DNA from 3 places in the Lysinibacillus sp. FSL K6-3209 genome. Region 2 is predicted to be linked to each of the others. Evidence: predicted binding sites of a transcription regulator. Region 2 holds the regulator's gene; each other region holds the start of a gene.

What was found. The regulator LexA, encoded in region 2, represses DNA repair genes until DNA is damaged. The targets are predictions, from matches to a motif close to CGAACATATGTTCG.
Region 1: MHH88_RS15890 (ImmA/IrrE family metallo-endopeptidase) is a predicted target of LexA. The motif match lies at 4,411-4,424, and genes of this name have one in related genera.
Region 3: recA (recombinase RecA) is a predicted target of LexA. The motif match lies at 9,087-9,100, and genes of this name have one in related genera.

Annotation. Positions count from the first base shown of each region.
Region 1 is NZ_CP150264.1:3,247,360-3,256,212, forward strand. Features, by position in the region: gene MHH88_RS15860 (LuxR C-terminal-related transcriptional regulator) at 860-1,273, opposite strand; gene MHH88_RS15865 (hypothetical protein) at 1,308-1,493, opposite strand; gene MHH88_RS15870 (DnaA/Hda family protein) at 1,636-2,445, opposite strand; gene MHH88_RS15875 (ORF6N domain-containing protein) at 2,802-3,500, opposite strand; gene MHH88_RS15880 (helix-turn-helix transcriptional regulator) at 3,534-3,782, opposite strand; gene MHH88_RS15885 (helix-turn-helix domain-containing protein) at 3,935-4,333, shown strand; gene MHH88_RS15890 (ImmA/IrrE family metallo-endopeptidase) at 4,441-4,944, shown strand; partial or broken gene tnpA (IS200/IS605 family transposase) at 5,415-5,894, opposite strand; gene MHH88_RS15900 (DEAD/DEAH box helicase) at 6,801-8,853, opposite strand, start outside.
Region 2 is NZ_CP150264.1:1,323,734-1,336,065, forward strand. Features, by position in the region: gene MHH88_RS06180 (DUF2339 domain-containing protein) at 1-1,900, shown strand, start outside; gene MHH88_RS06185 (prepilin peptidase) at 2,184-2,936, shown strand; gene MHH88_RS06190 (gamma-glutamyl-gamma-aminobutyrate hydrolase family protein) at 2,957-3,679, shown strand; gene lexA (transcriptional repressor LexA) at 3,721-4,338, opposite strand; gene MHH88_RS06200 (LysM peptidoglycan-binding domain-containing protein) at 4,505-4,819, shown strand; gene MHH88_RS06205 (recombinase family protein) at 4,819-5,469, shown strand; gene MHH88_RS06210 (GNAT family N-acetyltransferase) at 5,531-6,043, opposite strand; gene MHH88_RS06215 (DUF896 domain-containing protein) at 6,217-6,450, shown strand; gene tkt (transketolase) at 6,748-8,742, shown strand; gene MHH88_RS06225 (hypothetical protein) at 9,085-9,591, shown strand; gene MHH88_RS06230 (response regulator transcription factor) at 9,767-10,399, opposite strand; gene MHH88_RS06235 (sensor histidine kinase) at 10,374-11,411, opposite strand; gene liaF (cell wall-active antibiotics response protein LiaF) at 11,408-12,088, opposite strand; gene MHH88_RS06245 (PspA/IM30 family protein) at 12,178-12,332, opposite strand, start outside.
Region 3 is NZ_CP150264.1:1,169,619-1,181,950, forward strand. Features, by position in the region: gene MHH88_RS05510 (ABC transporter permease) at 1-298, shown strand, start outside; gene MHH88_RS05515 (ABC transporter permease) at 300-1,259, shown strand; gene MHH88_RS05520 (pitrilysin family protein) at 1,480-2,751, shown strand; gene MHH88_RS05525 (pitrilysin family protein) at 2,748-4,046, shown strand; gene MHH88_RS05530 (SDR family oxidoreductase) at 4,046-4,774, shown strand; gene MHH88_RS05535 (DUF3243 domain-containing protein) at 4,823-5,080, shown strand; gene MHH88_RS05540 (DUF3388 domain-containing protein) at 5,308-6,096, shown strand; gene MHH88_RS05545 (RodZ domain-containing protein) at 6,113-7,024, shown strand; gene pgsA (CDP-diacylglycerol--glycerol-3-phosphate 3-phosphatidyltransferase) at 7,072-7,650, shown strand; gene MHH88_RS05555 (competence/damage-inducible protein A) at 7,668-8,927, shown strand; gene recA (recombinase RecA) at 9,182-10,246, shown strand; gene rny (ribonuclease Y) at 10,693-12,252, shown strand.

The DNA of each region.
Region 1 (8,853 bases), 1.9 Mb from region 2:
CCTTCCTTCTAAAGTACATCTTCGTTCGATACTTAGAGAAATCATTTTTTAGCTAATAGCACCTCCTCATCCTAATAAAATGAAACAAAACAACTTTCTTTTGATAGTTCTAGCCCTCCCTTTCCTAAAAAATAGTGTAACGGCATAATTTGAAAACTTATTCTTTAACGTCTACAAGTTCGAAAAAGACGAGAATAGGCATAATAAAAAGTCGTAGTTACCTACGACCGATTGATCAAATCTTTTTATTTTCTTATCTTTTTCTTGAACTAGGTTGTTCGCATTAACTTTAGAATTCTTTGTTGTTTCTCCCCATATTCAAAATATAATACAAACAGAAGAAAATCTTAGCGAACCGCCTATATCTAGTTTACATTATAATTTCTAACTCACATAATGTTTAAAGTATGGCAACTCTGGAAAGTTTGAAATCGTAGTTACCTACGACCGATAGATAAAATCCTTTTATATACTTATCTTTCTTTTGAATTAGGTTGTTCGCATGAACTTTGGAACTGTTGGCTCTCCCTATATTCAAAATATAATATAAACAAAAGATAATCTTACCTAACCTGCCTATAGCCTAGTTTACATTATAAATTCTAACTCACATAATGTTTAAAGTATGGCAACTCTGGAAAGTATGGAATGTTTCTACTGTTTGCTCTCATTTAGTGAATCCCTAAGACTATTAGTTAAAATGCTTGAAGAATTACCAAATTGCTATATGAATAAAAATTGAACAAAATGCAGCTTGCAGTTATCCTTTTTTAAAAAAAGATTTATAACGACACAAGTAGACAAAGTTTCAGGCCAATAAAAAATTTTAGGATCCCTCATTTTATATGAGGGATCCTTTTTAAGCTAACATTTTGATTAAAATATTTTCTTTAATATTTTGTATTTGTGTGTGACTCAATTCCATTTTTTTTGCTATCCAACGTTTAGATTTTCCATCTAACATCCAATTTAATACTTGTATCTCCCTATCGCCTGTAACTTTTTCGAGAAGTTTCTGAACCTCTAATATCTTTTTCTCGTAATCTGCCACACGTTTATTATTTTTCGAACGTCTAATAGCCTCTTGCATAATTGGATCACCTATCCCGCCTACCGCCTTTGGTAATGAAGCCTCAATACCATATTGTGCCGTCTTTGCCCCTATGACCATTTCTTCTCGCATTTCTTTGATAGCGTTAACCATCCAATGGTAGTCTGTAATCATTGAATCTAAAACATCCGGTGTAATAACGAAAGCTCTCTCTTTTAACATAGATTTTTCCTCCTAAGTGTAATGATATTCTCCCCTATGCAGAGTAGTAAATTTTTGGCTCATATCGATGATAGAAGCCATTGGGTTTAACATGCAATGCTAATGCTGTTTGTAATTCATACTCGTCAAAGCAAATTGTTTTCGACTTATTCTCATCCCCTTTACGCCATATAATAACGGCGTAAGGTTTTACTCCAAAACCTAAAAATATTGGATTCAAACTGCTACCTCCCATATCCCATTCATAACTAACTGTTAATACTCAACTCTTAAATGCTTTATATCCTTTTACTAAAACAAAAACGTTTTTTCCCTGTCGTTTCGTCATCTTTTCTCGCACCGATAAGGGGATGTGCGTCTCTCTATCTTTTTTCAAATAGTTTGCGCAATCGATAGTTCACTTTCTTATCCTTCTGAATAGTTACTATGAAATCTTGAGTCATTTCTAAAAGTCGACTAGTTAAAGCCTCATCGATATAAAGCATGTCATCAAGAGACAATTCACTAGATATTAATAAAGGTTTGTTGCTCAAATAACGTGCGTTGACCACTTCGAAGATGACATCAGTCTGCCACGACTTCACATTAACTTTCCCACCGAATGGCTTAAATAAATCGTCAATGAACAAGACATCAACCTCTTTCATCTGAGTCATAATTTCCATTTTACGTTCAAAATTGTTAGCTGCGATATTGTTCAAGCCATCTTTGTATGGGAAGTAAAGAACAGGCACTTGCTTTGAATGGATCAGATAGTTAGATATCGCGGTTAATAAATGTGTCTTGCCACACCCAGGTTGTCCCACAAGCATGATGCTATTTTGTCTGAAACCTCTAATTTCTTCAAAGGCTGCATAATACTGTTTCACCTTACTTTTCATTTCTACAACTTTGGGATGAACATTATCCGTCGAGAAGTCTTTAAGGCTCATTTTCTGAAACTCTTTTGTAATTGCACTAGATTCAATAAGTCTATTAATCTTGAGCATCTTATTGCATTCACAAACGATATAATAGTCTTGCTCCACTTCAACACCTCGGATATAGTAACCATTCTTTTTACGTTCTAAGTAACTACCAGTATCTTTACACTTAGAACAGTTATACTGAGTTTCTTCAATCGCTACAGTAGTTTCCGAATATAGCTTGCTTCTCGCCATGACTTCTGCCATTCTGTCGCCCGTTTTTTGCACTGATCTTCACCGACCAATCTGAATAAGTTATTACATTGCAATGTATTATTAAAAACTGCATTATTCTCCTGACTGTTTACATCTAAAAGGGTATCAACACGTTCGAACATACCCTCTAGTCGTTTTATTAATATGTCGGTCAATAACTTTTGCGCCAAGTTTGTAGATTAGGTATACAATGACATAGCCCTTATCTTTTAGACTTGAAATTAACTTTGATACTCGCCCTTTGCTAAGACTATAGATTGGTGCTAACTAATTGTTTGATGACAACACCCTTGTTCAACTCTCAAACCAAATTTCAACAATTATTATATCCACGCTTAAAACCAGAGTTAAGATACTTTTCGAGGAATCCAAGATCGAATGTAATTAAGTACATTTTGCAAATCTTTCCTACGAATATCTTTATAACTAGCTACCGCATAACGATTCTTAATTTCACGATGCAAATCACTAAATAATTTCGGTTGGATTTTTGTATCATCTTCAATCTCATAAACTTTTATGGCAACTTCTTTTCGTACAGCGCGTTGTTCACCAGAAGTTAATGTTATTTGTTCATTAACTTTTTCGATAATCATAGACAGTTCCTGCCTTATTTCATGCTGCTCTTGTTTAATTGCTTGAGCCTCCACTAAATCAGCAGTTGTACGAAGAACAGTCCCTAGTGCTTGATTTTTAGATAAAGGAACTACATTTTCTTTCACCATGTAGTATTCGTCTACTAAGATTTCGTACGAGTCCCAAGCTTCGTCTGTATTAAGAGATTGAGCATGTAGCAAAGCTCCTTTTTCAGTCCAAAGATATAACGCTCTAGCCATTTTGGAAATATGTAATTGTTGTTGCGTTTTTCGGAAATTCAATAATTCCTTACCTTCTAATTTGAAAAAATGCTTATATTCTTTATATTGATCTTTATTTTCTGAAAAATTCTTATAAATATGCTCACTGATTGTTCCATAACTTTCAGCAATTTGTGCTGTCGCAAGGACGGGACGATTTTCATATAAGATAATTTGTAATAATTTCATGTCAAATAACCTCCTTTATTAATAAACCTTGTATCATATCGCTACACAAATACATTTTACACAGCCACTTTGTAACGAATCGTGACTTTTATCATCAAAAAAAAGAACCCACTCAAAATCTAGTACTACCGCAATAGATTTAGCAACATGTACAGAAGGTCTGCGTTTACCTTGTTCAATCATGGTGTAATATGCTCGTTTAATTCCAGATGCTTTAGCGACATCATCATGAGTCAGATTATTTTCTAAACGTTTTGTTTTTAACCAAGTTCGATTTTCCAATTATTCACCATCTTTCATATAGCTTATTTATAATATAGTATCAATTCGTTACTTAGTCAACAAAATTGTATCGTTTCGTTACATTTTTATTTTTTATTGGATTAGTAACAATTTGTTACATATAATGATATTTAGAAACGCGAGGTGAAATTATGCTAGGTGTACGCTTGAAATATCTACGAAAATCAAATAACAAAACGCAACAAGATATAGCAGACATTCTAGGCATTACTAGACCAGCTTATACTGCTTATGAACAAGGTAAGAGAAATCCTGATTATGAAATTTTAGAAAAAATTGCGGACTACTATAATGTGTCTATAGATTATCTTTTAGGGAGAACAGATAATAAAGGAGCTTTACATACCCAAGCTGGCATCTCTGATAATGAATACAACAATCTAAGTGCATATCAAAAAGAGGTAATTGATTTCTTTTTAACTAGAGAAGATTTATTTTTTAAAAACCAGCCAGAAAATTTACTGGATGCGTTAGAACAATTTGAAGTTTTCTATGAAGTATTGAAACGTCAACAAGAAAACAAAAAATAAAATCACAATAATTTGCAACATTTCCAATCATTTTAAAATTCGCCTTTTCTTTGGTGAATTTTTTTGTTACCATAAACAGAACATATGTTTGATAAAAGGGGGATATTATGAATTTTATTTATACTCATCTAGAAGATTATATTCGTGAATTATATACAAGTATTGATGTGACAACACCTAAACTTCTTAATCCAGGATTAATCGCCTCACGCCTTGGTTTTACACTATACTTTTTACCTTACGATTCTACCAATACAGGAAATGTAATTTTTATTGATTCTAGATTGTCTGAAGAAAGGCAGTGGCAGGATTTCGGGCATGAGTTATGTCATGCGACGGTACACTCTGGTAATCAAGCTAAATCAATTCAGCTTTTTAGAGAATATCAAGAATGGAAAGCAAATAGTTTTGCTCTCCAAGCCTGTGTACCCACTTTTATGCTTAATAAGCTAAAACTACCTTCAAATGAGGAAAAAGCAATTATTACAATTCAAGCGTTCTTTCATGTAGAATACGATTTTGCGAAGAAAAGATTATATCACTATCTTAATAATCATTATTTTGATGGTTATAGACTCACTGAAGGGAGTAATTATTGTGAAGTACGTTAAATTACGATTGATTAACTGCAATAATTAGTGTTAGTCAGAGTGAAATAGTGTAAACGAAAAAAGTAGTAACCATTCTATCTAAGAACATCAAAAATAGTCAGTTCGAAGATGATGCCGATAAACGAATAGAATAACCATATTATTTTCAAATGAATGCGCAACCCTTTTGCCCTGACACAATTAGCTAATGGAGGTATCCACTATACAAGAAGGTACCTCCATTTACCTCAGATACATTTTGATGATATACGGTATACTTCAACAGCCTTAATAATTCAAGATGGACAAGCCCTAAAGTCATTCCATTGTGATTAGGTTAGGATTTTGTATAATCAGAACCAGAACCAGAACCACCAGTCTAACTGGTGGTTTGCTCTACGCGTGATACGCTGGGGTACTGGCCCATGTCTAAAGACACACTGAAAGGTCCACCACCCGCACTCCGTTTTCACGCTACCACTAAAGTGGGTTTATTTTTTTCTCTTCTTATTTTTTATTTCTTCTCCTGTGAATGGGTCAATGAATTCTTTCATGCTCATTTGATCCTCTAGAATATCTTCTTGTAATTGATTTTTTATATATTCCTGAATAATTTTTCTATTTCTTCCCACGGTGTCTACATAATATCCTCGGCACCAAAACTTCCTGTTCCCCTATTTGTATTTCAGATTCGCATGTCGATCAAATATCATTAAACTACTTTTCCCTTTCAAATAACCCACAAATGATGAAACACTTAATTTTGGTGGGATACTTACCAACATATGAATATGATTAGGACATGCCGTGGCTTCGATAATTTCTACACCTTTTCTTTCACATAACTGCCGAAGAATTCGACCAACATCTGCCTTGATTTGTCCATAGATAATCTGCCTTCTATATTTTGGCGCAAAGACGATGTGATACTTACAATTCCATGTCGTGTGTGCTAAACTTTTATTATCCATTTGGATCCCCTTTCGTACGAAGTCGGTTGACCAGACCTGAATTTATCGTACGGCTGGGGATTTTTTCTTGTCCATAGCTAGAAGCTCTTTAGAACCCCTCGCATAGCAAGGGGTTTTCAAAAAAATACAATAAAAAGCCTTACAACCGTTGTGGCTGTAAGGCTTAAGTTAGCGTCCCAGGAGGGATTCGAACCCCCGAACTCCTCTATAGAGGCTCCACTATTTTATCATCTAAAAAAGCGGTAATGGTGCGGGTTAAAAGGTCTTTTCTTCTCAAGGTGGGATTCGTTCAATTTACGAACTCGGACCGAAATCATCTTTAATATCATATTATCATCATATCTCGCCCATTGAAAGTACATTCTCTAAATCGCACATCACGCGTATCTCAAATTAATCAAGTTCTTTCCTGACTTTTTTCCCAAACTCTGCTTATCATTATTTACTCTATCTCTTATCTTTATTGTAAAAATCACTAGGGCGTCTTCCTTCTCACTTAATTCTCATTCACAATTTTATCCGAAATTTTTTAAACAATTTCCTTAAACTTTTCACATATATAAAAAGAGAACCTTTAAAAAGGCCCTCTGTAAATTCATTTTCATTTCAATACATATAGTACTTTCAATAATTTAATCACACATTTAATCACATTTTATATAACCCTTACCTAATTCATATATAAGGACAAACTAATACATATGTTCATTTCATACTCATAAAAATACCAAGAGCCAATCCACAGCCACTTTATGTATGGAGACGGTGGGTTATACCCCCTTATAAATTGTACATACTGTCATACCAACGTTCTAAGCAGTTATTTTGATAGTTGTTATTGCAGTAACTTTAAAAATAACTTTTTTCTACTCCCTCTATACCACTACTTACAGAGAAAAGGTAAATTTAGTTACCATAAATTTTTAATACAAATATGTCATCACTATTCCGTTTTAATGAATACTTAAAATTATTTATAGCAAACTCTTTTTCCTTCATCTCATCAACTGATAAGTTTAATTTATATTTATTTTTTAAATCCAGGGTTACCAAATAATACATTCCATCATTTTTGATTAAACGGAATTCATTTATTTCATGTGGGATATTTTTCAATATGTAACTAAATGATTTATCTTTAACTGCTTTATTCGATAACTCATTCTCATACCACGATTTTATCAAAGCAAAATATTCTGTTTCTCTGAATTCCTCAAGAATACTAGACGAAACTCTAATCAAAAATATTTTAAGCATCAGCTTATCATCATACACCCTAATTGTATCGCGATATTTGTTGGAAATTTTAGCAGCTACTTCTCTTGAGTTTAGTCCCATTAAATAAATCTTCACCGCTTCCAAGTTAGGCAGACCATATTTTAGTAGTTCGTTAAATTCAAGAAGTTTTACATTACATTCCTCAAGTTTACTATATGCACAAATTTTAGAGAAAGTATTAATTATTAAAGGCAACTCATAATACAATTTAGACCAATTAAAATTATCAAATGTTCTTTCATTTAATCTCTCACCAGATATCCACTGAGCTATTTGTTCAAATACTATATCTCTATTATCGCTTCGATACATATTCAATTCAGAATTCGCTATATCTAATAAGAAGGAAATTAAATCATCTTTAAAGTCCTCTTTCATTAGGATGTCATGAAGAACAGGTAATTTTCCTTCTAGTAACCTTATGAATGATAAAGCAATGCCCGATTGTAAATAGAGCTCTTTTTTCTCGCTATTTTGATATGTTGCTTTAACATAATTCGCTCTAGCTTTTATTATTCTTTTTAATTTTTCTTCGTCAAAATCGCCTGCTTTATTTCCAGCTGATATCATCGCAAAACTTTTTGTAATAAATTCATCTAAGCTACCCAGCTCAAAATTCTCTTCATTTAAAATCGCCAATAAAGTATCATCGATGACAAATAAATTCAAATCATCTTCAAATCTTTCTTCATTTGAAATAATTTCTAGCAATATTTCAAATTCAACACCATTATTTAATGCAATGTCATAAATATCTTTTAAAGCATCATAAACTCCACTTTCTACTCTTTCAATTGTCCCATTTATAAAACTTTCAAAAATCCCTATTTCCCATTTGCTATTTCCCCTAGTTCCATCTATAGCAAATAATACCCTGCCTTCAACATCTATAAAAGACCTACCTGCACGACCAATGATATTGTGAAATTCACCATTAGTAATTACGTCTCTAGTCATTCGGTAATGAGCAATTATAACGGTTGAAACACCTATATTAACACCTTGAGCCAAGGTACTTGTTGCTACAATAATCTTTGGATTTGAATATCTAAGGATTTTTTCAGTAGCAATTCTCAAATCGTTTGGTAAAGAAGCATGATGAACTATTATTCCTTTCAAAGCAGCTTTCTCGTAAATACTGTCTTCCCCATAATACGCTTTTAAAGAAAATAAATAATCTTCCCAGAAAATATTTTCCCACGTATGGTCTTCAATATAATCTAGAATTCTTTGATACCACTGAATGTACCCCTTCACCATGTTTTTCCTAGCTAGGTATATCAATACCTTTCCTGAATCAGAAAACTTTAGTGCAGTTAGCATCACAGCAGTTCTTTTATCATTAGGCAAAACAACTTTTCTTGGTAGATTTATATTTTCTACAAAGTTATGATTATAAGGATTATTTTCACCTTTCCATTTAATAGTGACATTGCTTCCTTTAAACAAAAGAACGCCATATCTCTTCTCATTTATAGACTGATTTAACACATACTCGTTACCATCAGCTTGGGTAATCCATTTTGCCACTTCTGAAGAATTTGGCAAGATAGCTGATAAAACAAGAAACTTACCATTCACTTTCATCACATAATATTTGAGTTCTTCGTAGAATAATTCATTCCTAGTAAATCTTATATCTCCGCCAATTAAATGCCCTTCGTCTAAAATAATCAACTTA
Region 2 (12,332 bases):
CCCAACACCGAAAACAAATGTACAACAAGGGCGTTCAATCGAGGAGCAAATTATGTGGGCGCTTCCGAAAGTATTTATGGTTATTTTAGTGTTGGGCGTGTTATGGGGGTTAAAACTAGTTAGTGATTATGGCTACTTATCAAATGAGGTGAAAATCATCCTCGCTTATTTATTATCCATCGCATTAGCAACCATAGCCTATGTAGTAGAACGTAGAAAGCTAGGGTCACCAGCTGTAACCATTTCCTTATATGGAGGGGCATTTATCGTAGGTATATTAACTACTGCTGCTGGTGCTATGCTATATGATGTATTAGGTTTAACATTAGCATTGTTTATTGCCATCCTATTCATTGGCTATGGCATAGCCATCAGCTATCTAAAGAAAAATGAGGTGCTTACTTTATTTGTCGCCTTTACCTCATTGTTATTACCGTATTTACTAGAATACATGGATTTTAGCACATACATTATATTATTCTTTGTCATTGTCCTGTTTACAATGTTGCAATTTGTTATTCTGCAACATAAACAAAAGATTGCGCTGTATGTCGCTACTTTTTTCTCAATTTTGGCAATTGGTATTGTCGCCTTTATGAATAATGATAACCAAGGAATGTTTGCATTAGGTTTGTTTATGACACTTGCTATTTTCTACACGAGTTGGTGTCGCTTGTATAATGCTGAATCGAAATGGAAGCACATTTATGTTGGATTGCAATTTAGTTTAGGGGTCTTTAGCTTACTAATGATGAACTTGATAAGTAGTCCACTTGACTATAAAGAGCTCCTACTGTTTGGATTATGTATGTTATTTATAGTTATAGCGGGTTATGGCTATAAGCAAAAATGGCAGGAGGCATTTGATAGTGCCGTAACACTCGCATTTATTACACTTTGTAATACGCTATTGATTATGAATCTACCAGAAAAAGTGGATGATTTACTTCTTCCATTCATACTATTTGCAGGCGTTATGATGAGCTTACGACTTCGAGTAAGTGTGATGAAAGTTGTCAGTTCAATAGGGTTTTTCGTGGCACTGATTGTTAGCTTTGTTATACACGAGCCAACCCCATTTTTTAGTATAGAACATCTCGCCTTATTGATGCCAGGGGTATATCTCTTCATTATTTATATGTATGCATTACGTCGTAAAGAAACATTAAATGCCTTTGAGAAATGGATGAAAGATTTATATGTGCTTGATTTATTAGCAGTTATTACAGCTAGTTACTTTATCGCTTATATAGGTAAGTTGGATAGTGTTTATATTGTAAGTCCTAGTAATACCCCGCATCTAATGAGTATCAGCATTGTATTGTTGTTTGTAGGGTCACTGTTGCTACCAGTAGCATTTAAAGGGCGGGCATTAACGCCAGTGCTGACTGTATTATTCTTGTTATTTACATTTATGTTAAGCATTATTCCTTCTAATATACAAGGGATTGAATGGCTCAATATTATGACACGGTTAACCTTCATTGCTACGATTAAGGCCATCATCCTTGATTTGCTCATGAAGGGACGTATTTATCGAATCTATCAAGACTATATGCCGAAATTTTTAGATGCCATTGTTAGTGTAGGTGTAGTAAGTGCGATGCTAGCAGTATGTGGTCTTGTGTCACAACTTGCTTATAACGACTTACTAGATTGGAAGCTTAGCATTGCACTAACAACAATTACGTTATTCCTAACGGCAAGCCTATCATTATGGCTCGGCGTGGTACGTCACTTACGAATACTGCGACTTTCCGGCTTTGTCATATTAGCCATCGCCTTTATAAAACTAATTTTCTTTGACTTATCCGCACTCGATTTATTAATACGTGCAATACTTTTCATCTCAATCGGTGGCATCGGCATGCTACTGTCTGGCCGATTGTTGAGGAAATAAAAATAAAGACTGTTTACTAGTGTGACTAGTAAATGGTCTTTTATTTTACCGTGAAAATTTTTGTCCATAAAAAAGTGCCCCAAAGACGTGCCATTTCTATATGAAGGTAACAGGAACATGGATAGAAGCTGTAGAATTTTATCATTACAGTTCACTTGTATTGAATTCAAACACGAGTCAGAAACACCAGAAAAATGTAGAGTTTACTATTTCCGCGACCGTCGGGGTCACAACCTTTTGATAATGGACAATAAGCGCTATGTTAGTTTAGGAGGTAATAAAAATGGAAATGGCTTATACAATACTTGTATTCGTATTTGGGCTTGTATTTGGTTCTTTTTTTAATGTGGTAGGCTTACGTGTGCCGATGAAGGAGTCGCTAATCCAACCACCATCACACTGTACGACTTGTCAGAGGCAATTGACGCCTAAAGATTTAATACCGGTATTGTCCTATATAGTTTTAAGAGGCAAATGTCGTAGCTGTGGGCAAAAAATTTCATGGATTTATCCGCTAATAGAGCTGTTAACAGGGATATTATTTACCTTTTCGTATTGGCAATTTGGATTTAGTGAAGAATTTATCGTAGCTTTATTATTAATTTCATTATTGGCGATTGTTGTTGTATCGGATATTGCCTATATGCTTATGCCGGATAAAGTACTCTTGTGCTTTTTGCCATTATTAGTGATTGGGCGTATGCTAGCACCTTTAACGCCGTGGTGGGATAGTATTGTAGGTGCTGTCTTTGGCTTTGGCATATTATATAGTATCGCAGTTGTGTCGCGTGGCGGGATAGGTGGCGGCGACATAAAATTATTCTTTTTACTTGGCCTTGTATTAGGGACAATCAACACACTATTGACATTATTTATAGCAGCCTTCATTGGAATGGTTGTCGGTATAATTGTGCTTCAAGTGCGGCAGCAAGGTAGAAAAACGCCGATTCCATTTGGCCCTTCCATCGCACTAGCGGCGGTTATAGTGTATTTCTATGGAAATGTCATAGTACAGTGGTATGTAGGATTATGGTAAGGAAGGAGAGAGATAGATAGATGAAACCAATTATAGGTATAACGGCGTTTGCGGAAGACGATTTATCATCGAGATTAAATGTAGCCTATAGCAATAGCATTATTGAAGCTGGTGGCATCCCACTTATTATTCCGCTGGGGGTAGAGGAAGATGCGGCACAAATTCTATCGTTAACGGATGGTTTACTTTTATCGGGTGGGCACGATGTTCATCCATTTGAATTTGGTGCTGAACCTTTGCCAAAGCTAGGACAGATACACCCAGAAAGAGATAAGGTGGAGCTGGCTTTACTTAACGCAGCCTTTACAAGGAAAATGCCGATATTCGGTATTTGTCGTGGTATTCAAATGCTCAATGTTGCATTGGGTGGAACGTTATACCAAGATGTTGATAGTGAATATCATAGTAGTAAGCTGCTAAAACATGCACAACAAGCGGCTCGTGGTGTTGCCACACATTATGTTCACATAACACCCCATACATTGTTAAAAACAATTATTGAAGAAGAAAAAATTGCTGTTAATTCCTTTCATCATCAAGCAGTAAATGTCTTAGCGGAGAAGCTAGTCGTTGCAGCAAAATCGAGTGACGGTCTAGTCGAAGCAGTGGTCCATGAAGATTTTCCGTTTTGTCTGGCAGTTCAGTGGCACCCAGAAGAACAGGCAATTGTAGGAGATATTGCTGCGCAAAAACTTTTTTCAGCTTTCGTTAAAGCGAGCATGTTATATAAAAGAGAAGCATAGTGAATGCTTCTCTTTTGTCGTGGAATTAGTATAAGAATGCATTAATGTACACGGCGATATAAGCCGACAACTTGTCCTAAAATCGAAACTTGGTCTACAATAATCGGTTCCATTGTAGCGTTTTCTGGTTGTAAGCGGAAATGATTTTTTTCTTTAAAGAAGCGTTTGACAGTTGCTTCATCTTCTTCGGTCATGGCTACGACGATATCACCGTTATCGGCTGTAGCTTTTTGCTTGACGATGACTAAGTCCCCGTCAAAAATTCCTGCCTCAATCATCGATTCACCCATGATTTCTAACATAAATAACTGATCTTCGCTTGTCCCGTAAATATCCGGTAAAGGGAAATATTCGTCGATATTTTCAATCGCTGTAATTGGTGATCCAGCAGTAACCTTCCCTACAAGTGGTACATGGATAACACTTTGCTTTTGAATTGAATCCTCAGGCTCTAAAATTTCAATTGCACGCGGTTTAGTAGGATCTCGTCGAATAAAGCCTTTTTGCTCTAAACGAGCTAAATGTCCATGAACTGTTGAGCTTGATGCAAGTCCAACTGCTTCACCAATCTCACGTACAGATGGTGGATAGCCCTTTGCGCGTACTTCTTCTTTGATAAACGCCAGTATGTCTTCTTGTCTTTTCGAAACTTTTTTCATGATTGCTCACCTCTTTTTTTCATATCATTCTTCTTACTAGATAGTATAGCAGAATGCGAACACTTATGCAAACATAGGTTCGAAAAGTGTTTGACAAAAACGTTTGTTCGCTTTATTATAAGAACATACATTCCGAACAAACATTCTAAAAAAGGGGATATGATGCATGAATTGGTTTAAAAAAAATACACATATTTCAATTTTATTGGGCGTAATTTTATTATTTGCAAGTTATCTTTTTATAACTGATCCTGGAGATATTACGTACACTGAAATTCATATAGAGCATGGCGATAGCTTATGGTCGTTAGCCGAACAATACCGTGGTAAAATGGGTACGGATGACTGGATTAAACTAGTGAAAGCCGAGAACGAATTACATAGCGTTAATATTGTTGCAGGGAAATCGCTCGTTATACCAGTAGTGGGTGACAATACGAAGCCCACCAATTCTATTGAAATTGCGAGAAGTGGAAAATGATGAATAAAAAACGAACGGCTGTACTTTACTGCCGGGTTAGCACGGAAAAAGAGACCCAAAGTTCTTCATTAGAACGACAACAAGAAGAATTGCTGCGTTATGCAAAGGAACAAAACTATGAAGTGATACAGGTTTTTCAGGACAAACATAGTGGGTATGATGTGGAACGCGAAGGTTTACTTGAGATGCTCGATTTTATTAAAGAAAACGAAATTCAAGCATTATTTGTACAAGATGAAACACGTTTAGGGCGTGGGAATGCCCGAATGGCTGTACTCCATTTATTGCAAAAAACAGAAACAGATGTTTTTTCGATGCGTGATGGGGGGCCTGTCCAATTAAATGAGATGGACACGATGTTGCTTGAAATATTAGCGATTGTAGAGGAGTATCAGCGTAAAATTCATAATGCGAAAATTCGCCGCGGTATGCGTCGAGCAGTAGAAAATGGCTATCGGCCAGAAAATAACTTGTCCAATCGTGGCAATCCAAATGGTCAGGAGCGCAAGGAAGTACCGATAGAAGAAATTGTGAAGTTGCGAAACCGAGGCTTTACTTTTGAAGAAATTGCAATGACAATGAGAGGTCTCGGCTTCGAAGTTAGTAAAGCAACCGTACATAGGCGCTATCAAGAACACAAGAAAGATTAGCAGGCAAATAATTTGCACTGCTAGTCTTTTTTTATTCTAGTCTTGAAGGGTAGTAGAGAGCTCAACTTTGCCATTCTTCCTGCAAAATAGCGTAATAGTACTCATCCCACCAATCGTCACCATAAGGTATACATTTTTTGAAAAATCCTTCACGACGCATACCGATTTTTTCCATAACACGATAGGATGCAATATTTTCGGGCTGACATGTGGCGATGATGCGATGAAGCTTCATTTTCGTGAAGCCATAATTTAATAGGGCTTGTGCTGCCTCTGATGCATAGCCTTTACGATAATATGCAGGATTTAACACCCAGCCAATTTCATATGTATGCTCGCCAAAGTAAGGATGGAATACGAGATGACCGATAACTTGTGACTGCTCACGTAAAACAATGGCAAAATGCTTTGCTTCGTCACGATTATCGGAAATAAATTTTTGCACTTGTTCTGCAGTTAAAACGCCTTCTGGCATATAGTGCATCACTGTTTGATCGGACATATAGTTAACAACAGCCCGCCAATCTTGTATTTCAAATTTTCGGATATGTAATCGCTGTGTTGTAATGTTCACATTATTTCCCCCCAATAAGTATTCATTATTAATAGTTATACACGACTAACATTTGGAAGTCATGTAAATTATGGCTAAGGTGTGTGATTAAGGGTTGGTATAACTGCATTTTAAGGGAAAGCATGCTATACTTTGCATACTGAAGTCATCAAGGTATTGAAAGGTGTGTAACGATGTTATCCAAAGAAAAAATTAATCGCATTAATGAACTAGCAGCAAAAGCCAAAGCGGGCAGTTTAACAGAGGAAGAAGCGAAAGAGCGTACGTCCCTTCGCAAAGAATATTTAGATACATTTAGAGCAACAATGCGCAATACAATTGAAAATGTTAAAGTTGTCGATCAAGAAGGTAATGACGTAACTCCTGAGAAGGTAAAACAAGCGAAAAAAAATAAATTTCTAAATTAATATGACACATTTCATACAGGATGTAAGCAAATACATTTCGCGTGGACATGTCACTATGGATTTCTAGCAAAATCCTTGCCATCATTGAAGAAGGTTTCTTTTTTTATTTGTTAAACCTTCCTCCAAAATAAGCAGTAATTTTGTTATTATTTCTATCATTGCTATGTCTAAGTTACAGAATGATGATAAAGTATGTCATAAATCTCAAATAGTATAACAAAAGCATTGTTTTCTAGGACAATGTTGACTAAACTGTAGTAGAACAATATATAGGACGAGAAAGGATGTCACAACATAATGACTCAACATGCGGACCAACTAGCGATTAATGCTATCCGAACATTGTCAATTGATGCAATTGAAAAAGCAAATTCAGGTCACCCAGGCTTACCAATGGGGGCAGCGCCAATGGCTTACACGCTATGGACTAAACAACTTCGCCATAATCCGGCAAATCCAAAATGGTATAACCGCGATCGTTTCGTACTTTCAGCAGGTCATGGCTCTATGCTTTTATATAGCCTACTTCACCTTGGCGGATACGGCCTACCAATGGAAGAGATTCAAAACTTCCGTCAATGGGATTCATTAACTCCAGGACATCCAGAATACGGTCATACGGTTGGGGTAGAGGCAACAACAGGTCCTCTTGGACAAGGGATTGCGATGACAGTTGGTATGGCAATGGCAGAGCGTCATTTAGCAGCGACTTATAATAAACCAGGACATGAAATTGTCGATCACTATACTTTTGCGCTTTGTGGTGATGGCGACTTAATGGAAGGTGTTGCAGCTGAAGCGATTTCATTAGCTGGACATTTAAAACTTGAAAAATTAATCGTGTTATACGATTCAAATGATATTTCATTAGATGGTGATTTAGAAAAATCATTCTCTGAAAACGTACAAAAACGTTTTGAGTCATATGGCTGGAACTATTTAAAAGTGGCTGACGGTACAGATGTAGAAGCTGTTAACCAAGCTATTGAAGAAGCAAAAAAATCTTCTGGTAAGCCAACACTGATTGAAGTGAAAACAGTCATCGGTTTCGGTTCACCAAACAAATCAGGAAAATCAGATTCTCACGGTGCGCCACTAGGTACGGATGAAGTTGTCTTAACAAAAGCGGCTTACGAATGGACACATGAGCCATTCCAAATCCCATCTGAAGTATATGATACGTTTAATGCAGCAGCTGAAGTGCAAGGTGCACAGCCAGAAGCAGCTTGGAATGAGCAGTTCGTAGCATACAAAGCGGAGTTCCCTGAATTAGCAGCGCAATTTGAAAATGCAATGAATGGGAAACTACCTGAAGATTTCGCTTCAGAATTACCAGTGTATGAAGCGGGTAAATCTGTGGCAACACGTTCTTCATCAGGCGATGCAATCAATGCAATTGCCAAGAAAACACCATCATTCTTTGGTGGTTCAGCCGACCTTGCTGGCTCTAACAAAACGACGATGAAGGGCGCAGGCGACTTCTCTGCAGATGACTATGCAGGTCGCAATATTTGGTTTGGTGTCCGTGAATTCGCTATGGGCGCGGCAATGAACGGTATGGCGCTTCACGGCGGTCTAAACGTCTTTGGTGGTACATTCTTCGTATTCTCTGATTATGTACGTCCAGCTGTACGTCTTTCTGCATTAATGGGTCTTCCTGTGACATATGTATTCACGCATGACTCAATCGCAGTAGGGGAAGATGGTCCAACACATGAACCAATCGAGCATTTAGCTTCATTACGTGCAATGCCAAATCTTTCTGTTGTTCGTCCAGCAGATGCAAATGAATCAGCAGTTGCGTGGGAGCTTGCAGTATCATCAGAAAAAACACCAACTGTATTAGTATTATCTCGTCAAAACTTACCAGTGCTTGACGCGTCAATCGAAATAGTTCGTGAAGGTGTAGCAAAAGGTGCTTACACTGTATCACCTGCATCGAAAGAAGTAGCAGATGCTATTTTAATTGCAACAGGTTCTGAAGTTTCACTTGCAATTGAAGCGCAAAAAGCATTAAAAGCTGAAGGTATGGACGTTGCAGTCGTATCAATGCCTTCAATGGATCGCTTTGAAAAACAAGATGCAGCATATAAAGAATCGGTTCTTCCAAAAGCTGTTACAAAACGTTTAGCAATCGAAATGGGTGCATCATTCGGTTGGCACAAATATACTGGCTTTGAAGGTGACGTTCTTGCAATCGACAAGTTCGGCGCTTCTGCTCCAGGTGAGTTAGTTATGGAAAAATACGGTTTCACTGTAGAAAACGTTGTAGCAAAAGTTAAAGCACTATAAGAATTGGCTTCCATAAAAAATACCGCAAGCTCTTATTAAGCGTTGCGGTCAGACTGTAGACAAACTCGGAAATTTTCGAGATTGTCTACAGTCCTTTTTTTATTTTAATATGTAGATGACAACTACCGTTGATTTCCGTTACGGGCGATGTTTACTTTTACAACAATGAAAAAAGCTGGCTACTTGTACATGGTAAGCCATATTCTTCTGTGTTACCCAAATCTACTTTGATTGTTCCGTCAAAATTTTTACTACCCGTTTATCCTCAATCCTTTCAATATGATAATATTATTAAAAGAAATTTTATCATAAAGCATAAAAAAATGTAAAAGGTGAGCTTAAATGATTAAAAAACACTTTTTTTCTTTCTTTGCTTTTTTGTTTTTATTAGTGGGATGTTCAAATAAGGAAGTAATTATTGTCAAAAAACATGAAATTATAGAAATTGGGATTGTAGGGGAAATACCTTCTTTAATTAAAGAAAACAATATAAAATTTAAAAAAATAATGTTACAAGATTTACATAAACAAAATGAAGATTCTTTTGATGCTATTATGATTACGAAAGATTATTTACAAGAAGCTTCCGACGAACAGTATACTCAATTTTATTTAGATGCCTCTATACCGATTGTATTTGTTCAGTCAGACAAAGCTATTTCAGCTTTTATTATTCCTAACCACACGTACGAAAATACATTTGAAAATCACGCTCAAGATTATTTTATCGGTTATTATAAAGGTACTACTTTTGGCGTTGCTTTGAATGGAAATACAAATGAGGATTTAATAAAAGGTTATTGGAGTTTATTTGATTTATTAGCTAGATTAATACAAACAAATAATTAAAAAGAAACCGCAAGCTCTTATTGAGCGCTGCGGTATTTTTTGATCATTTCGATGTTACGACTCGCCACTAAACCTCGGCGAACCGCCACAAAAACAGAAGGACTCGCCACTAAAAACCAGCAAACTGCCATTAAAACAGCCTAAATCGCCACAAACCTGGCGACTTTAATAAAAATTACTTTGCTAAACCATTTTGAAAGGCGTAGACGACAGCTTGTGTTCGATCTTGAACGTCTAGTTTGGCTAAAATATTGCTGACGTGGGTTTTCACTGTTTTTAAGGCGATATATAAGTCATCCGCAATTTCTTGGTTTGCCTTGCCTTTTGCCATGAGCAAAAGAACTTCCATTTCACGTTCAGTTAATTGCTCATAAAGAGGCGTACTTGATCCATAGCGCATACGGTGCATCATTTTAGATGTGACTTCTGGCTCCAAAACAGTTTCTCCGCCCATTGTTTTACGAATGGCATCGGCAATTTGCTTGGCATTGGATGTTTTTAATATATAGCTAATCGCACCAGCCTCTAAAGCGGGATATACTTTATCGTCATCTAAAAAGCTTGTGACCATCATAATTTTCGCTTCTGGCCAAGCTTCAAGTATTTTGACGGTTGCTTCAGCTCCAGTCATCACAGGCATGACATTGTCCATTAAAATAATATCAGGACGAAGGGCGAGCGCGCGTTCAACAGCTTCGACGCCATTTTCAGCTTCCCCCACAACGGTAATATCAGGCTGTGCTGACAAGTAGGCAGATACGCCAATTCGTACCATCTCGTGGTCATCCACTATTAATACTTGAATCAACTTCAACAACCTCCTTCTGTAGTGGAACTTTTACCTCCACTATTGTACCTTCACCAGGTACTGAAACAATTTTATACCTACAACCAATTTCCACGGCCCGCTCAGCGATATTTTGTAAACCGTAGGAAGTCGATTTATCCGCCTCTACGTCAAAGCCAAGACCATTATCTTGAATGCGTAAAATAGCAAGGTTATCTCGGGCAACAAGAAGTAGTTCAACCTCTGTTGCTTTAGAATGGCGCAATGTATTGGACAATGCTTCTTGAGCAATGCGGAATAGGTGATCTTCCTCTGCTTTTGTTAAAGCTATTTCTTCTAGTTCATATTCTATATGAAAATATACTTTTTGTTGTAGTTCAATAATTAATTCCTCTAAGCCTTGGGCGAGGGTTTTATTGTGCAATGCAACAGGGCGTAAATGCAATAATAATGCGCGCATTTCTAGCTGAGCCTGCTGTACAATTTTTTCTACTTGCTTTAAACTTTTGGCATTTTCATCGCTTTCCGTTAAGGCGGAAAGTAACATTGAAGCGGCAAATAATTGTTGTGAAACCGAGTCATGGAGCTCGCGTGCAAGTCGTTGACGTTCGGCAATAATGCGCTCTTGAATTACTTTATCATTGGCTTCTGCACGTTCATTGGAAAGGCGCTGTAAGCTTTTTCGTTGTGTATCAATTAACTCGCTCGTTTGGACAAGTGCTTTTTTCAATGGTTTCGGTAGTGCATGTTTTTTAGGTAACACGAAATCAGGCTCGATTAATTCTTTTACAAAGCGAGTTGCTTGCGCCTCACGCGCACGTGCGGTCATACTAATCCAGCTTGCAATAAAGAAACTAAGCGCAAAGAGACTGATTAAAAAGACGCCACCTAGTGGAATATTATCATAATCTTGTTGCCACAAAGGTTCCCAAACTTTCTCATTTGGTTCACCCCAAATCGCAAAAAGGAGGCCGAATGCCGCGCCAATCAATATGAAAAATATAGTGAAAGCTCTAGAAAGAAAGGCAATCATTTACGTAGCACCTCCAAATCTCCTAGCCATGTAGCGACATGAATGACGAGGGTACGTTTTGCATCCTCAGGGTTGCCATCTGAGAACACGATACTTTCATTCAAAAGCCGCTGTGGATGTCTTTGCAAACATGTAAAGTCTCCAAATAGCGTTGTGTAGTGTAAGCGAAAAGGAACTTCATAAGGAACATAAATCTGTACTTTACCAATGCCTTGTCTAATCGTTACGAGACTTGGACCAGCAGGTAAAATTGTTTGGGTTGTATCAATTGTAATGTCACCAGCGAGTCGTTGAATTTGTACATCTTGCCATTTGTAAGCATCTTCAGGCGCAGGTATTGTACCGAATAGTTTATTTTCAGTTGCCGGCAACTTATCAAATTCCAATGTGACGATTTTCGGTTCGTTTTCTCGTTGTAAGTATTGATAGAGCATGTATAAGAGCAGTATGACGATAAATAATCGCAAACTCCACATCGTAAAGAGAGCAATCGCAATAAAGAAAATTCCTGTCCATTTTAAAAATCGCTTGTTTTTTGAAAAGCTTAAATAGAGCAGGACAGCACCGATTAACAAACAAAAAGCACCGCCATTATTGAAAATGGTTAGCTCTACAAATACGAGTAAAAAGAAGCATAGTACCCAAAATGTGAGTTTATTTGTTGTGAAGTTTTGCAAAAGGGTCACCCTTCTTTCTACTATGTAATATTTTACAACAAGAAATAATGCGCCGCTTTTAGTGGCGCATTTCTTTCTATTATAACATGTTATTTCTTTTCAATGAGTAGTGGTGAAACAGCTTCAGTTGAATTTTTTTCAAGTGCTGCTAGGCGTGCTTCAAAAGTTGTTACCTCATGATCTTTGTCGATACGATGGGCAAGTTTATCGATATAGGATTCTAAATCTTCGAAATTCGTTTTAT
Region 3 (12,332 bases), 150 kb from region 2:
TGGCGCGATGGAGGCACTTGGTACTTTCCAAAATGCATCCATTAAAGCAGGCTTCACAGGGATTGGTTTTGATGGTATCGCTGTTGCCTTACTTGGGGCAAATACACCACTTGGCGTAGTATTCGGGGCTTCTTTATTTGGTTCGTTAAAATATGGTGCTCTTAATATGCCGAATGCTGCAGGGATTCCAGAGGAAATCGTATCAATTATTATCGCCTTGATTATTTTCTTTGTAGCTTCAGGCTACGTTATTCGAGTAGGATTACAAAAGTTAAGTAAGAAAAAGGAGGGACAATAACATGAGCTTTTTAGAAATGTTATATTTCATCATCCCTTCTGCAATCCTTTATGCGACACCATTAATTTTCACTGCAATCGGTGGTGTATTCTCTGAACGTTCAGGTGTTGTTAACATCGGGCTAGAAGGTTTAATGATTGTCGGCGCATTTGTTGGTATTTTTGTCAATTTAGAATATGCATCACAATTAGGTTCCGCAACAGTATGGGTGGCAATGCTTGTAGCAGTGATTATCGGAGGAATTTTCTCCTTACTACATGCCGTCGCGGCAATCTCATTCCGTGCCGATCAAACGGTTTCTGGGGTAGCTATTAACTTACTAGGTTTAGCGGTTACAGTATTCTTAGTGAAAATGATTTATGATAAAGGTCAGACAGATATGATTGAACAACCAATTCGTCGTTTTGCTGTTCCTTACTTAGAGGATATTCCGTTCTTTGGACCATTATTATTCCATAACGTATATAGTACTTCGATTTTAGCCTTTGCTGTGGCAATAGGTGCTTGGTTTATCATTTATAAAACACCATTTGGTTTACGTTTACGTGCAGTAGGAGAACACCCAATGGCAGCTGATACAATGGGTGTAAACGTTAATAAAATGCGCTATATCGCTGTTGTTCTTTCAGGTGCACTTGGTGGTCTTGGTGGTGCGGTTTATGCACAAACAATTACAGGGAATTTCTCACATGCAACGATTGCTGGGCAAGGGTTCATGGCACTTGCGGCGATGATCTTTGGTAAATGGCATCCAATCGGAGCGTTAGGGGCAGCGTTATTCTTTGGTTTAGCCCAAACATTAAGTATTGCAGGGAATCAAATTCCGTATGTGCAAGATATTCCAGCAGTATATTTACAAATTTTACCTTATGTCTTAACGATTTTAGCGTTAGCCGGATTTATTGGGAAAGCGAATGCACCAAAAGCAAGTGGTCAACCTTACATTAAAGGCAAACGATAAGTATCAGGCAACAGGTTTTATTCGTTGAATGACTGGACGAGGTTGGAAAGAAATGAAGCGAATAAAAAGACTGGGCAAACCAAGCCCAGTCTTTTGCCTTATACAGTAAATTTTTTCACTTTCCACATACATACTTTGGATTCTTTTTGCAATTATAGACAATAGACATGTATAGTATTTGTAGTACATTGTTATATTAAGAAAGATAGGAGGGTTTCATATGTTTAAAACAATACCTTTTGCAAAAGGTGTCAATTTGCATATCCGACAAACGACCCAATTTAAAACAGTAAATTTCTCGATAAAATGGAGAAGAGCATTAACAGCCAAATGTGCGTCTGAACGTACGGTGTTAACCAATGTGTTGCAACATAGCAATGCAAAATATACAACAACTGCCGCTTTTCGTAGTTTTTTAGATGACCTTTATGGGACAGTGTTGTATTTTGATACATCAAAGCGTGGTAACGAGCATACGGTATTGATGAATATGGAAACCGTAAATGATCAATTTTTGGCGAATACAAGTGTATTAAATGAAGTGCTAGGTATCATGCATACAGCTATTTTTGAGCCGAATTTTGAAAACGGTGTATTTAAGGAATCCATTGTAGAACGCGAAAAGAAAATGGTCATTCAACGTATTGAATCTATTTTTGATGATAAGTCTCGCTTTGCACAGATGCGTCTTCAAGAAATTTTACGTCCAAATGAGCCTGCCTCTATTTCAGCAAATGGGACAGTGGAAGACATACAAAGTATTACACCAGCATCTTTAGTGGCAGCGTACGAATCAATGCTAACTACTGACAAAATCGATATTTATGTTGCAGGCGATATCAATGAAGAAGAGCTTGTTGCAAAACTGAAAAAGGCACTGCCTTTTAAAGATCGTATACCTGAAGAAATTCCAACTGTTGTGCCTCAAAAACACCCACAAAATGATTATGTACGCGAACAACAGGAAATGAAGCAAGGGAAATTGCATATTGGCTTTAGTACACCAGTGCGATTTGGTGATGCGGATTTTGCTAAAATGCAAATCTTTAATGGTGTTTTCGGTGGCTATCCACATGCCAAATTATTTATGAATGTTCGTGAAAAGGAAAGTTTGGCCTACTATGCTTCAAGCTCATATGCATCACATTATGGCTTATTATTTGTGGTGTCTGGCATTGAGGCGAAAAATGAAGAAAAAGCACTAAATTTGATTAAAGAACAACTTGTGGCAATACAAGCAGGGAATATTACCGATTTAGAATTAGACCAAACGAAAGCGATGCTGACAAATCAGTTAAAGGAATCGCTTGATTCTGCGCGTGGTCAAATTGAAATTTTTGACCAATACAAAGATTTACCAGAGGAATTTTCTGTCGAAGCTTGGGCAACGAAGTGGCAAGCTGTGACAAAAGAAGATGTTGTCGACATGGCGAAGCAAGTGAAGTTAGAAGCGGTCTATTTCTTAAGTGGAAAGGAGCAAGCCGCACAATGAAAACAATTGAATTCAAACAATTAGATGAAACACTTTACTATGAAAAACTAGAAAATGGTTTAGATGTCTATATTTTACCGAAAAAAGGATTCTCAAAAACATTTGTAACGTTCACAACAAAGTACGGTTCTGTTGACCGCACATTTGTACCGCTTGGAGAATCGCAAAGCATTACAGTACCGGATGGCATTGCGCACTTTTTAGAGCATAAGATGTTTGAAAAAGAAGATGGCGATGTGTTCCAAAAATTTAGCGAATATGGTGCTTCAGCCAATGCTTTTACTTCTTTCACACGGACTGCGTATTTATTTTCATCAACAGATAATATTTATAAAAGCACTGAAACTTTATTGAATTTTGTTCAAGAGCCATACTTTACAGAGGCTACGGTTAATAAAGAAAAAGGGATCATTGGTCAGGAAATTACAATGTATGATGACCAACCGGATTGGCGCCTATACTTTGGCACAATTGAAAACATGTATCATACTCACCCAGTGAAAATTGATATTGCGGGGACAATCGAATCGATTGATGGCATTACAGCTGACCATCTATATACGTGCTACAATACGTTTTATCATCCATCTAATATGTTATTATTTGCTATTGGAGCCGTGGAGCCTGAAGAAATGATGGCGTTTATACGTGAAAATCAAGGTAAAAAAGAGTTCCCAGAGCCTACACCAATTCAGCGTTTCTTTGAGGAAGAGCCAACAGATGTTGCTGTAAAAGAACGCACATTGCACATGGATGTGCAAAAACCAAAGGTCTACATGGGCTTAAAAGCGAAAGACACGAATTTGTCTGGCCGTGAAATGTTACAACATGAGCTATCCGTACAAATTGCATTAGAGCTTATTTTTGGGCGAACTTCAAGCTTTTATGAACGCGTTTATGATGAAGGCTTGATTGATGAATCGTATGCGTTTGACTTTACGTTAGAAAAAGGTTTTGGCTTTGCATTGATTGGCTCTGATTCTACAGAACCTGATGCATTAGCAAAAGCTATTAAAGCGGAATTAGAAAAATACGAACAAGGTGCGCAATTTGCCAGTGCAGATTTAGAACGCATCAAGCGTAAAAAAATTGGCTTTTTCTTACGTGCATTAAATTCAATCGAATTTATTGCGAATCAATTTACACGTTATTCTTTTAATGAGATGAATTTATTCGATGTTGTCCCTGTCTTAGAAGAATTAACAATTGAAGATTTAACTAAAGCGTTTGCTTCTATCCAAGGTGAATCGCAACAAACTGTATTCAAAGTGTTACCAACAGAGAAGGGCGCATAATGAAAAAGTTTGCCCTAATAGTAGGTGCATCGGGTGAGATCGGTCGTGCTATTTGTCGAAGTTTGGCACAAGACGGCTGGTCTCTCTATGTGCATTATGCTCATAACAAGCAAATGGCTCAAGTTTTATGTGATACGCTTTCAGGCGATTTTCCAGCGCAGGAATTTATGCTTGTACAAGGAGATTTTACAAATATACATGCAGCGCAAAAATTGGCTTCACAAATATTTAGTGTCCAAGCAATTGTTTTTGCGAACGGGCAAGCACATTATGCCTTGTTGGAGGATACAACAGCGGAGGAAATGGATGCATTATGGCGTGTTCATGTGCAAAACCCGATGCAATTAACTGCTTTATTATCTTCAAAACTACGGACTCATGATGTCAGTTATGTGCTTTTTATCGGTTCTATTTGGGGCGAAGCAGGATCTGCTGGAGAAGCGCTTTATGCTACGGTGAAAGGTGCGCAGCATGCTTTTGTGAAGTCCTATGCCAAAGAAGCCGCATTATCTGGAATTCGTGTTAATGCCATTGCCCCAGGCTTTATCAATACTTCGATGAATAACCATTTAAGTAATGAAGAACTGCAATACATTTTAGAAGATATTCCATTAGGTTCAGTCGGTCATACAACAGATGTAGCTGAAATGGTTCGTTTTTATCTGTCAGGAAAAGCAAATTATGTGACAGGACAAATAATTCGATTAAATGGTGGTTGGTACATATAATATCTCTTCTTTTTGCACATACTACATGTGTAAAGGAGGAGGAAACATATGACCATTTTAGAAAACTGGCAAAAATGGACATCTTTTTTAGGACAAAATGTTATGCAGGCTGAATCAAGTGGTATGCCAAAGAAAATGATTCAACAAGCTGCTGTACAAATTGGCGAATATTTGGCGACAAATATCGACCCTAAAAATGAACAAGAACGAGTGCTGTCGGATTTATGGGGCGTTGCCTCTGATGATGAAAAGCAAGCGTTGGCGAATTGTGTCGTAAAACTTGTGCAAAATAAACATGTACAGTAAAAAAAGAGGAGAGCTACTCTCCTCTTTTTTCTATATTAAAAATCGATATTTGCGTGGAAAAGGGAACGTATGTAAGTCTATTTCCAGTAGGACAATAAATTTTAGTAAGAATTTAAAAATAACGCTATAATTCCATGTATTCTAACTTTCCATTACATAAAAAATCAGCTATGATGGAACTTATAAAAGATTTTTTACGTTAACTAATAGGAAGGGAACGAGTGTGTTTGAGCGATTGGTACTTTGAATATGAAATTCAGGTGAATCGCCCTGGATTATTAGGAGATATTGCTTCACTTTTAGGGATGCTTCGTGTCAATATTATATCAATAAATGGTGTCGATGAAGACAGGCGTGGTATGTTAGTGCATACAGACAATGATGAAGCAATTGAGCGTTTTCGTACAATTGTTTCGACAATGGAACATATCCACGTTACTAAATTTCGACAACCAAAACTCCGTGATCGTTTAGCTATTAGGCATGGTCATTATATTCCTCGAGATGCAGATGAAAAAAATACCTTTCGCTTCGTCCGAGATGAACTAGGTATTTTAGTGGATTTTATGGCAGAACTCTTTAAAAAGGAAGGTCATAAACTCATTGGAATACGTGGGATGCCTCGGGTTGGTAAAACGGAATCTATTGTTGCGGCAAGTGTTTGTGCCAATAAAAAGTGGATTTTTTTATCATCTACAATGATTAAACAAACTATTCGTAATAAGCTTGCAGGCGATGAATTCAGTGACAATAATATTTTTATATTGGACGGCATTGTAACGCGTCGTTCAGCTGATGAGCGACATTTACAATTAGTGCGTGAAATGATGAATATGCCTTCGATTAAAGTTGTAGAGCATCCGGATATGTTTGTTCAGCATTCTGAATATAAGATTGAGGATTTTGATTATATTATTGAACTACGGCATCACCCAGATGAAGAAATTACTTATGAAATAATGGAAAAAAATCAGATGATGTCCGAATCCGATTCATTTGGAGGATTTAATTTTTAATTTGATATTAAAGTAGGTGTTATTAGTGGCGGAATTAGGGACTCGACTGAAAGAGGCGAGACTGTCTAAAGGCTACAGCTTAGACGATTTACAAGAAATAACGAAAATTCAAAAACGTTATTTAGTAGGTATTGAAGAAGGCAATTATTCAATTATGCCAGGTTCGTTTTATGTACGAGCTTTTATTAAACAATATGCAGAGGCTGTTGGGTTAAATCCAGAGGAAATTTTAGAGACATTTAAAAGCGAATTGCCAGGGACACCGAACGACCAAGTTAGCCAATCATTGACTCAAACTTCAACCAGAAGAAAGGTTTCAAAAAGCCCTTCAAACAAAATGATGGAGGCCATGCCAAAAGTCATTGTTGCTTTATTTATTATCGTTATTATTGTTGCAATTTGGGTTCTGTTACAATCAAAAAGTAAAACAGGATCAAGTGAATTTGATGATTCGACACCAATGGTGGAGTACGATAAAAAACCAAAACCAATAGATAATGAAAAAGAAAAAGAGGAAGAAGATAAAAAAGCTCAAGCTAATACAGAAAAAGAGCAGACAGAAGATGTAACACCAGATGATAGTAAAACCGAAGAGGTTAAGCAAACGATTTCAGCAGGTACAATCGAAGCAGATGGCGCTACAACATCTTACACTTTAACGGGTACTGATACATTTAAAATACGAATTGAAGTATCAGGACCTACATTTATTGGTATTCGTAACCAACAGCAGCAAGAATTACTGACTGATACTCGTGTGTATAAAGCCGGGGAAATTGTAGAGTTTGATGCAACAGCACAAAGCTATGCACGTATTCGTTTAGGTAATTCTACGCAAGCTAAGGTCTATATTAATGACGAGCTTTTAACGTATGCACAGCAAATCGTAACGCAAAATATTGTCGTCAATTTCAATAAAGAACAGTAGTCATCCTATGATGACTACTTTCTTTCATCATGAAAGGTGTTAGAAAAATGAACATTCCAAATAAAATTACCATTTCACGTATCTTACTTATTCCGTTTTTTGTCATTGTTATGATGTTTGATTTCGGCTGGGGAACAATGACCTTATTTAGTGCAGAGATGCCAGTCCATCATTTTGTTGGAGCTCTTATTTTTATTATTGCATCGACTACGGATTGGGTAGATGGTTACTATGCGAGAAAGTATAATCTTGTAACGACGTTTGGTAAATTTTTAGACCCATTAGCAGATAAATTACTTGTTTCTGCAGCATTTATTCTAATGGTAGAGCTTGGTATGGCACCAGCTTGGATTATTATTGTTATTATTAGCCGTGAATTTGCTGTAACTGGCTTACGTTTAATTCTTGCAGGCGGTGGAGAAGTGGTAGCAGCCAATCAGCTTGGTAAGATTAAAACATGGGCACAAATTGTTGCGATTGCAGCAGCCCTTTTACACAATACAATATTTGTGTATTTTGGAATTCCGTTTGATAAAATAATGTTATATATTGCATTATTCTTTACACTTTGGTCTGGATGGGATTATTTCTATCTAAATCGACGTGTGTTACTTGAGTCTAAATAAGAAAGGTCTTGTGGAGTATGAATGCTGAAATCCTTGCAGTTGGCTCAGAGTTATTACTTGGACAGATTACAAATACAAATGCAAAATTTATTTCAAATCAGCTATCTGAATTAGGAATTAATGTGTTTTATCATACCGTTGTTGGTGACAATTCAAAACGGTTAGAAGAAGCCATTAGCATAGCGGAAGCGCGCGCTAATCTCATTATTTTTTCAGGAGGCTTAGGTCCAACGAAGGATGATTTGACGAAGGAGACGATTGCTCGTCATCTTGGGGTAGACCTTGTATTCGATCAAGTTGCATTAACATACATTGAGGAGTTTTTTGCTAAACGAGGCCGTTCAATGACGGAAAATAATCGCAAGCAGGCGCTAGTATTAGCAGGTAGTGAGGTGCTTGCTAATCATCATGGTATGGCACCGGGAATGATTTTAACAAAAGATAATTGCACTTATATTTTACTTCCGGGCCCACCAAAAGAATTAGAGCCGATGTTCCAATTTGAAGCGAAGCCAAAGCTTGGTAAAATGCTCAACGATGGCGGAGTGATTGTGTCTCACGTAATGCGTTTTTATGGTATTGGAGAAGCAGAGTTAGAAGTGCGTGTGCAGGATATTTTAGATACACAAACCAATCCAACGGTTGCCCCGCTAGCAGCTGATGGAGAGGTCACTTTACGCGTAACAGCAAAGGCTCAATCAGAGCACGAAGCGCATCAGTTGATTGCTGCAAAAGTGGCAGAAATTCGTGCTATTGTTGGCGACTATCAATATGGCGTAAATGATGACTCACTTGCCTCAAAAACGGTGGAAATGTTGCAGGACAATAATTTAACGATTGCTGCGGCAGAAAGTTTAACAGCTGGTTTATTTCAATCAGAGCTGGCTGAAATACCAGGGGTAGGCAATGTGCTCATTGGAGGAGTAGTGACCTATACCGAAGATGCGAAGGTCAAGCAGCTTGGCATTTCTCAACAATTACTAGATACGCATGGTATTGTGAGCAGTGAATGTGCAGCGGCAATGGCTAGTGCAGTACGTCAAAAATTTGGTACAAGTATCGGTATCGGGCTAACAGGTGCGGCTGGTCCTACGGCACATGACCATCAGCCGGTAGGAACGGTATGGATTGGTATTGCAATAGGTGACGAAGAGCCAATTACGTATTTACTTCACTTATCCGGTATGCGCAATACAAACCGATTGCGTGCCGTGAAGTTTACTTGTCACTATTTAATGCAGCAATTGGAAGTACGAGGTTACAAGAAACGTATGTAACTTGCTTCACAAGTCTATCACTTCTAAAAGTGTAAGAGGAATGCTAAGACGCATAGGTTGTGAAGCTATTACGCTGAAATAGGATAGATAGATTACAATAGTTCAAAATGGGAATTTGGGTAGGAAAAACTTATCCAAATTTTTATTTTGCACAAAAATCGAATAAATGTTCGCTTTTTTCTTGCGTGTTCTCTCAAAAACAAGTATAGTAGAGATAGACAAAAACAGTGAACAGTTTCGAAGGAGGAAAAATAATGAGTGATCGTAAAGCAGCCTTAGAACAGGCGTTAAAACAAATTGAGAAGAATTTCGGTAAAGGCTCTATCATGAAGCTGGGCGAAAAAACAGATTTAGAAATCGCTACATCTTCAAGTGGTTCGCTAGCACTTGATGCAGCATTAGGTGTTGGTGGCTATCCACGTGGACGTATTATTGAAGTATATGGTCCGGAATCATCAGGTAAAACAACCGTTGCGCTTCATGCTATTGCGGAAGTACAAGCTAAGGGCGGACAAGCTGCATTTATCGATGCTGAGCATGCATTAGATCCAATTTACGCACAAAAATTAGGCGTAAATATTGATGAACTATTATTATCTCAACCAGATACAGGTGAGCAAGCGCTGGAAATTGCAGAAGCATTAGTGCGTAGTGGTGCGATTGATATTATCGTTATTGACTCTGTTGCAGCGCTCGTACCAAAAGCTGAAATCGAAGGCGATATGGGTGACTCTCACGTTGGTTTACAAGCTCGTTTAATGTCTCAAGCATTACGTAAGCTTTCAGGTGCTATCAATAAATCAAAAACAATTGCTATTTTCATTAACCAAATTCGTGAAAAAATTGGTGTTATGTTCGGTAACCCAGAAACAACTCCTGGTGGTCGTGCGCTAAAATTCTATAGTTCCGTCCGTTTAGAAGTACGTCGTGCTGAAGCAATCAAACAAGGTAATGACATTATGGGTAACCGTACGAAAATTAAAATTGTTAAAAATAAAGTGGCACCACCATTCCGTACTGCTGAAGTTGATATTATGTATGGTGAAGGGATTTCTAAAGAAGGCGAAACGGTTGATTTAGGTGTAGAATTAGATATCGTTCAAAAAAGTGGATCTTGGTATGCGTATGGCGATGAGCGTCTAGGCCAAGGTCGTGAAAACGCAAAACAATATTTAAAAGAAAACCCTGCTGTTTTAGATGAAATCGCAAATAAAATTCGTTCGTCTTACGGCATTGCTGCACAATCGTATACAATTGCTGCACATGATGACGAGGAAATGGATGAAGAGTTAATGCTTCTTCTTGAAGATGAAAAATAATAATGCATCGTTCTCACTCTAAAGGGGTGAGGACGATTTTTTTGTTTTCATTGATAGGTATGAATTACGATTGACCGTCTGCAAAATATAGCCAGTAAGAAAGAAGTCTTCGTTTTGTCAAAGAAAGTGAAAATAATTGTATTAAGATGTACGCAATTGTGGTAATAATTGTATTATAACCTTTGTCCCGAATAAATAAATTTTTAAGGAGCACAGGTATTTTATCTAGCACAAAAGGTGCAGTAAATTTATAGACCTTATGGATATGACTTACTTTTTTTCTGTCAGATAGGCGAACAGATGCCCGTCTATCCTTGACAGAGCTTGGGGCTAGCTATACAATTAAATATGTATAATTTCTGAATTATGACTTTAAAATAGGCAGTACAATTTTTGTATGCGCCGACTGAAACTGTATTACCCAAATAGCAAGAGGAGGTGTTCATATGGATGGAATTACTATCATCTCCGCTTTGCTTGGACTCATCGTTGGTGCCGCTGTTAGCTATATCTACATGAAAAAAGTGAATGACTCAAAAATCACTGGTGCTAAACATGTCGCTGAAACAATCGTTGAAGAAGGAAAACGAGAAGCGGAGGCATTAAAGAAAGAAGCACTACTTGAAGCCAAAGATGAAACTCACAAATTTCGCACTGAAGCAGAAAATGACATTCGTGACCGTCGTTTAGAACTTCAAAAACAAGAGAACCGTTTATTGCAAAGAGAAGAGAATCTTGATCGCAAGGATGATGCTCTAAATAAGAGAGAAGCCGGCTTAGAGCGTAAGGAACAAGCTCTAGCTGAAAGACAACAGCATATTGAACAGATGGAAAGCAAAGTGGACGAGCTCGTTGCAGCGCAAAAAACAGAGCTAGAGCGCATTTCTGCATTAACAAGAGATGAAGCTAAGACTATTATCTTAAGTGAAGTAGAAAAAGAGCTAGCAACTGATATTGCTGTGATGACGAAGGAATCTGAGACGCGCGTGAAAGAGGAATCTGATAAAAAAGCGCGTGAAATTTTATCATTGGCACTACAACGCTTTGCAGCAGATCACGTAGCAGAAACAACTGTTTCTGTTGTGAACTTGCCAAATGATGAAATGAAGGGTCGTATTATTGGTAGAGAGGGTCGAAATATTCGTACACTCGAAACGTTAACAGGTATCGATTTAATTATCGATGATACGCCAGAAGCCGTTATTTTATCTGGTTTTGATCCAATTCGTCGTGAAACGGCTCGACTTGCACTTGAAAAGCTGGTACAGGATGGTCGTATTCACCCTGCTCGCATCGAGGAAATGGTTGAAAAATCTCGTCGCGAGGTAGATGAACAAATTCGTGAAACAGGGGAACAAACGACATTTGAAATCGGCATCCACAATCTACATCCTGACTTAATGAAGATTTTGGGCCGTATGAAATATCGTACAAGCTACGGGCAAAATGTCCTAAAACATTCGGTGGAGGTCGCACATTTAGCAGGCTTACTAGCTGCTGAACTTGGTGAAGACGTAGCGTTAGCTCGTCGTGCTGGCTTATTGCATGATATAGGTAAAGCAATCGACCACGAAGTTGAAGGAAGCCATGTTGAAATCGGCGTGGAATTAGCAACGAAGTATAAAGAACATCCTGTTGTTATTAACAGTATCGCTTCTCACCATGGTGATACAGAAGCAACATCTGTCATTGCAGTATTAGTAGCTGCAGCTGATGCATTATCTGCAGCGCGTCCTGGTGCTCGAAGTGAGACACTGGAAAACTATATTCGCAGACTAGAAAAATTAGAAGAGATTTCTGAAAGTTACGATGGTGTTGAAAAATCATATGCCATCCAAGCAGGGCGTGAAATCCGTATTATTGTTCAACCAGAAAAAATTGATGATTTAGCTTCTCATCGACTTGCGCGTGATATTCGTAAGCGCATTGAAGAAGAACTAGATTATCCAGGACATATTAAAGTAACTGTTATCCGCGAAACACGTGCAGTGGAGTACGCGAAATAATAAAATAAATGGCTCCTCTTGCCTACAAGCAAGGGGGGCTTTTTTTATGTGTATGAACGAATCAAGCAGTGTCTTGTCTT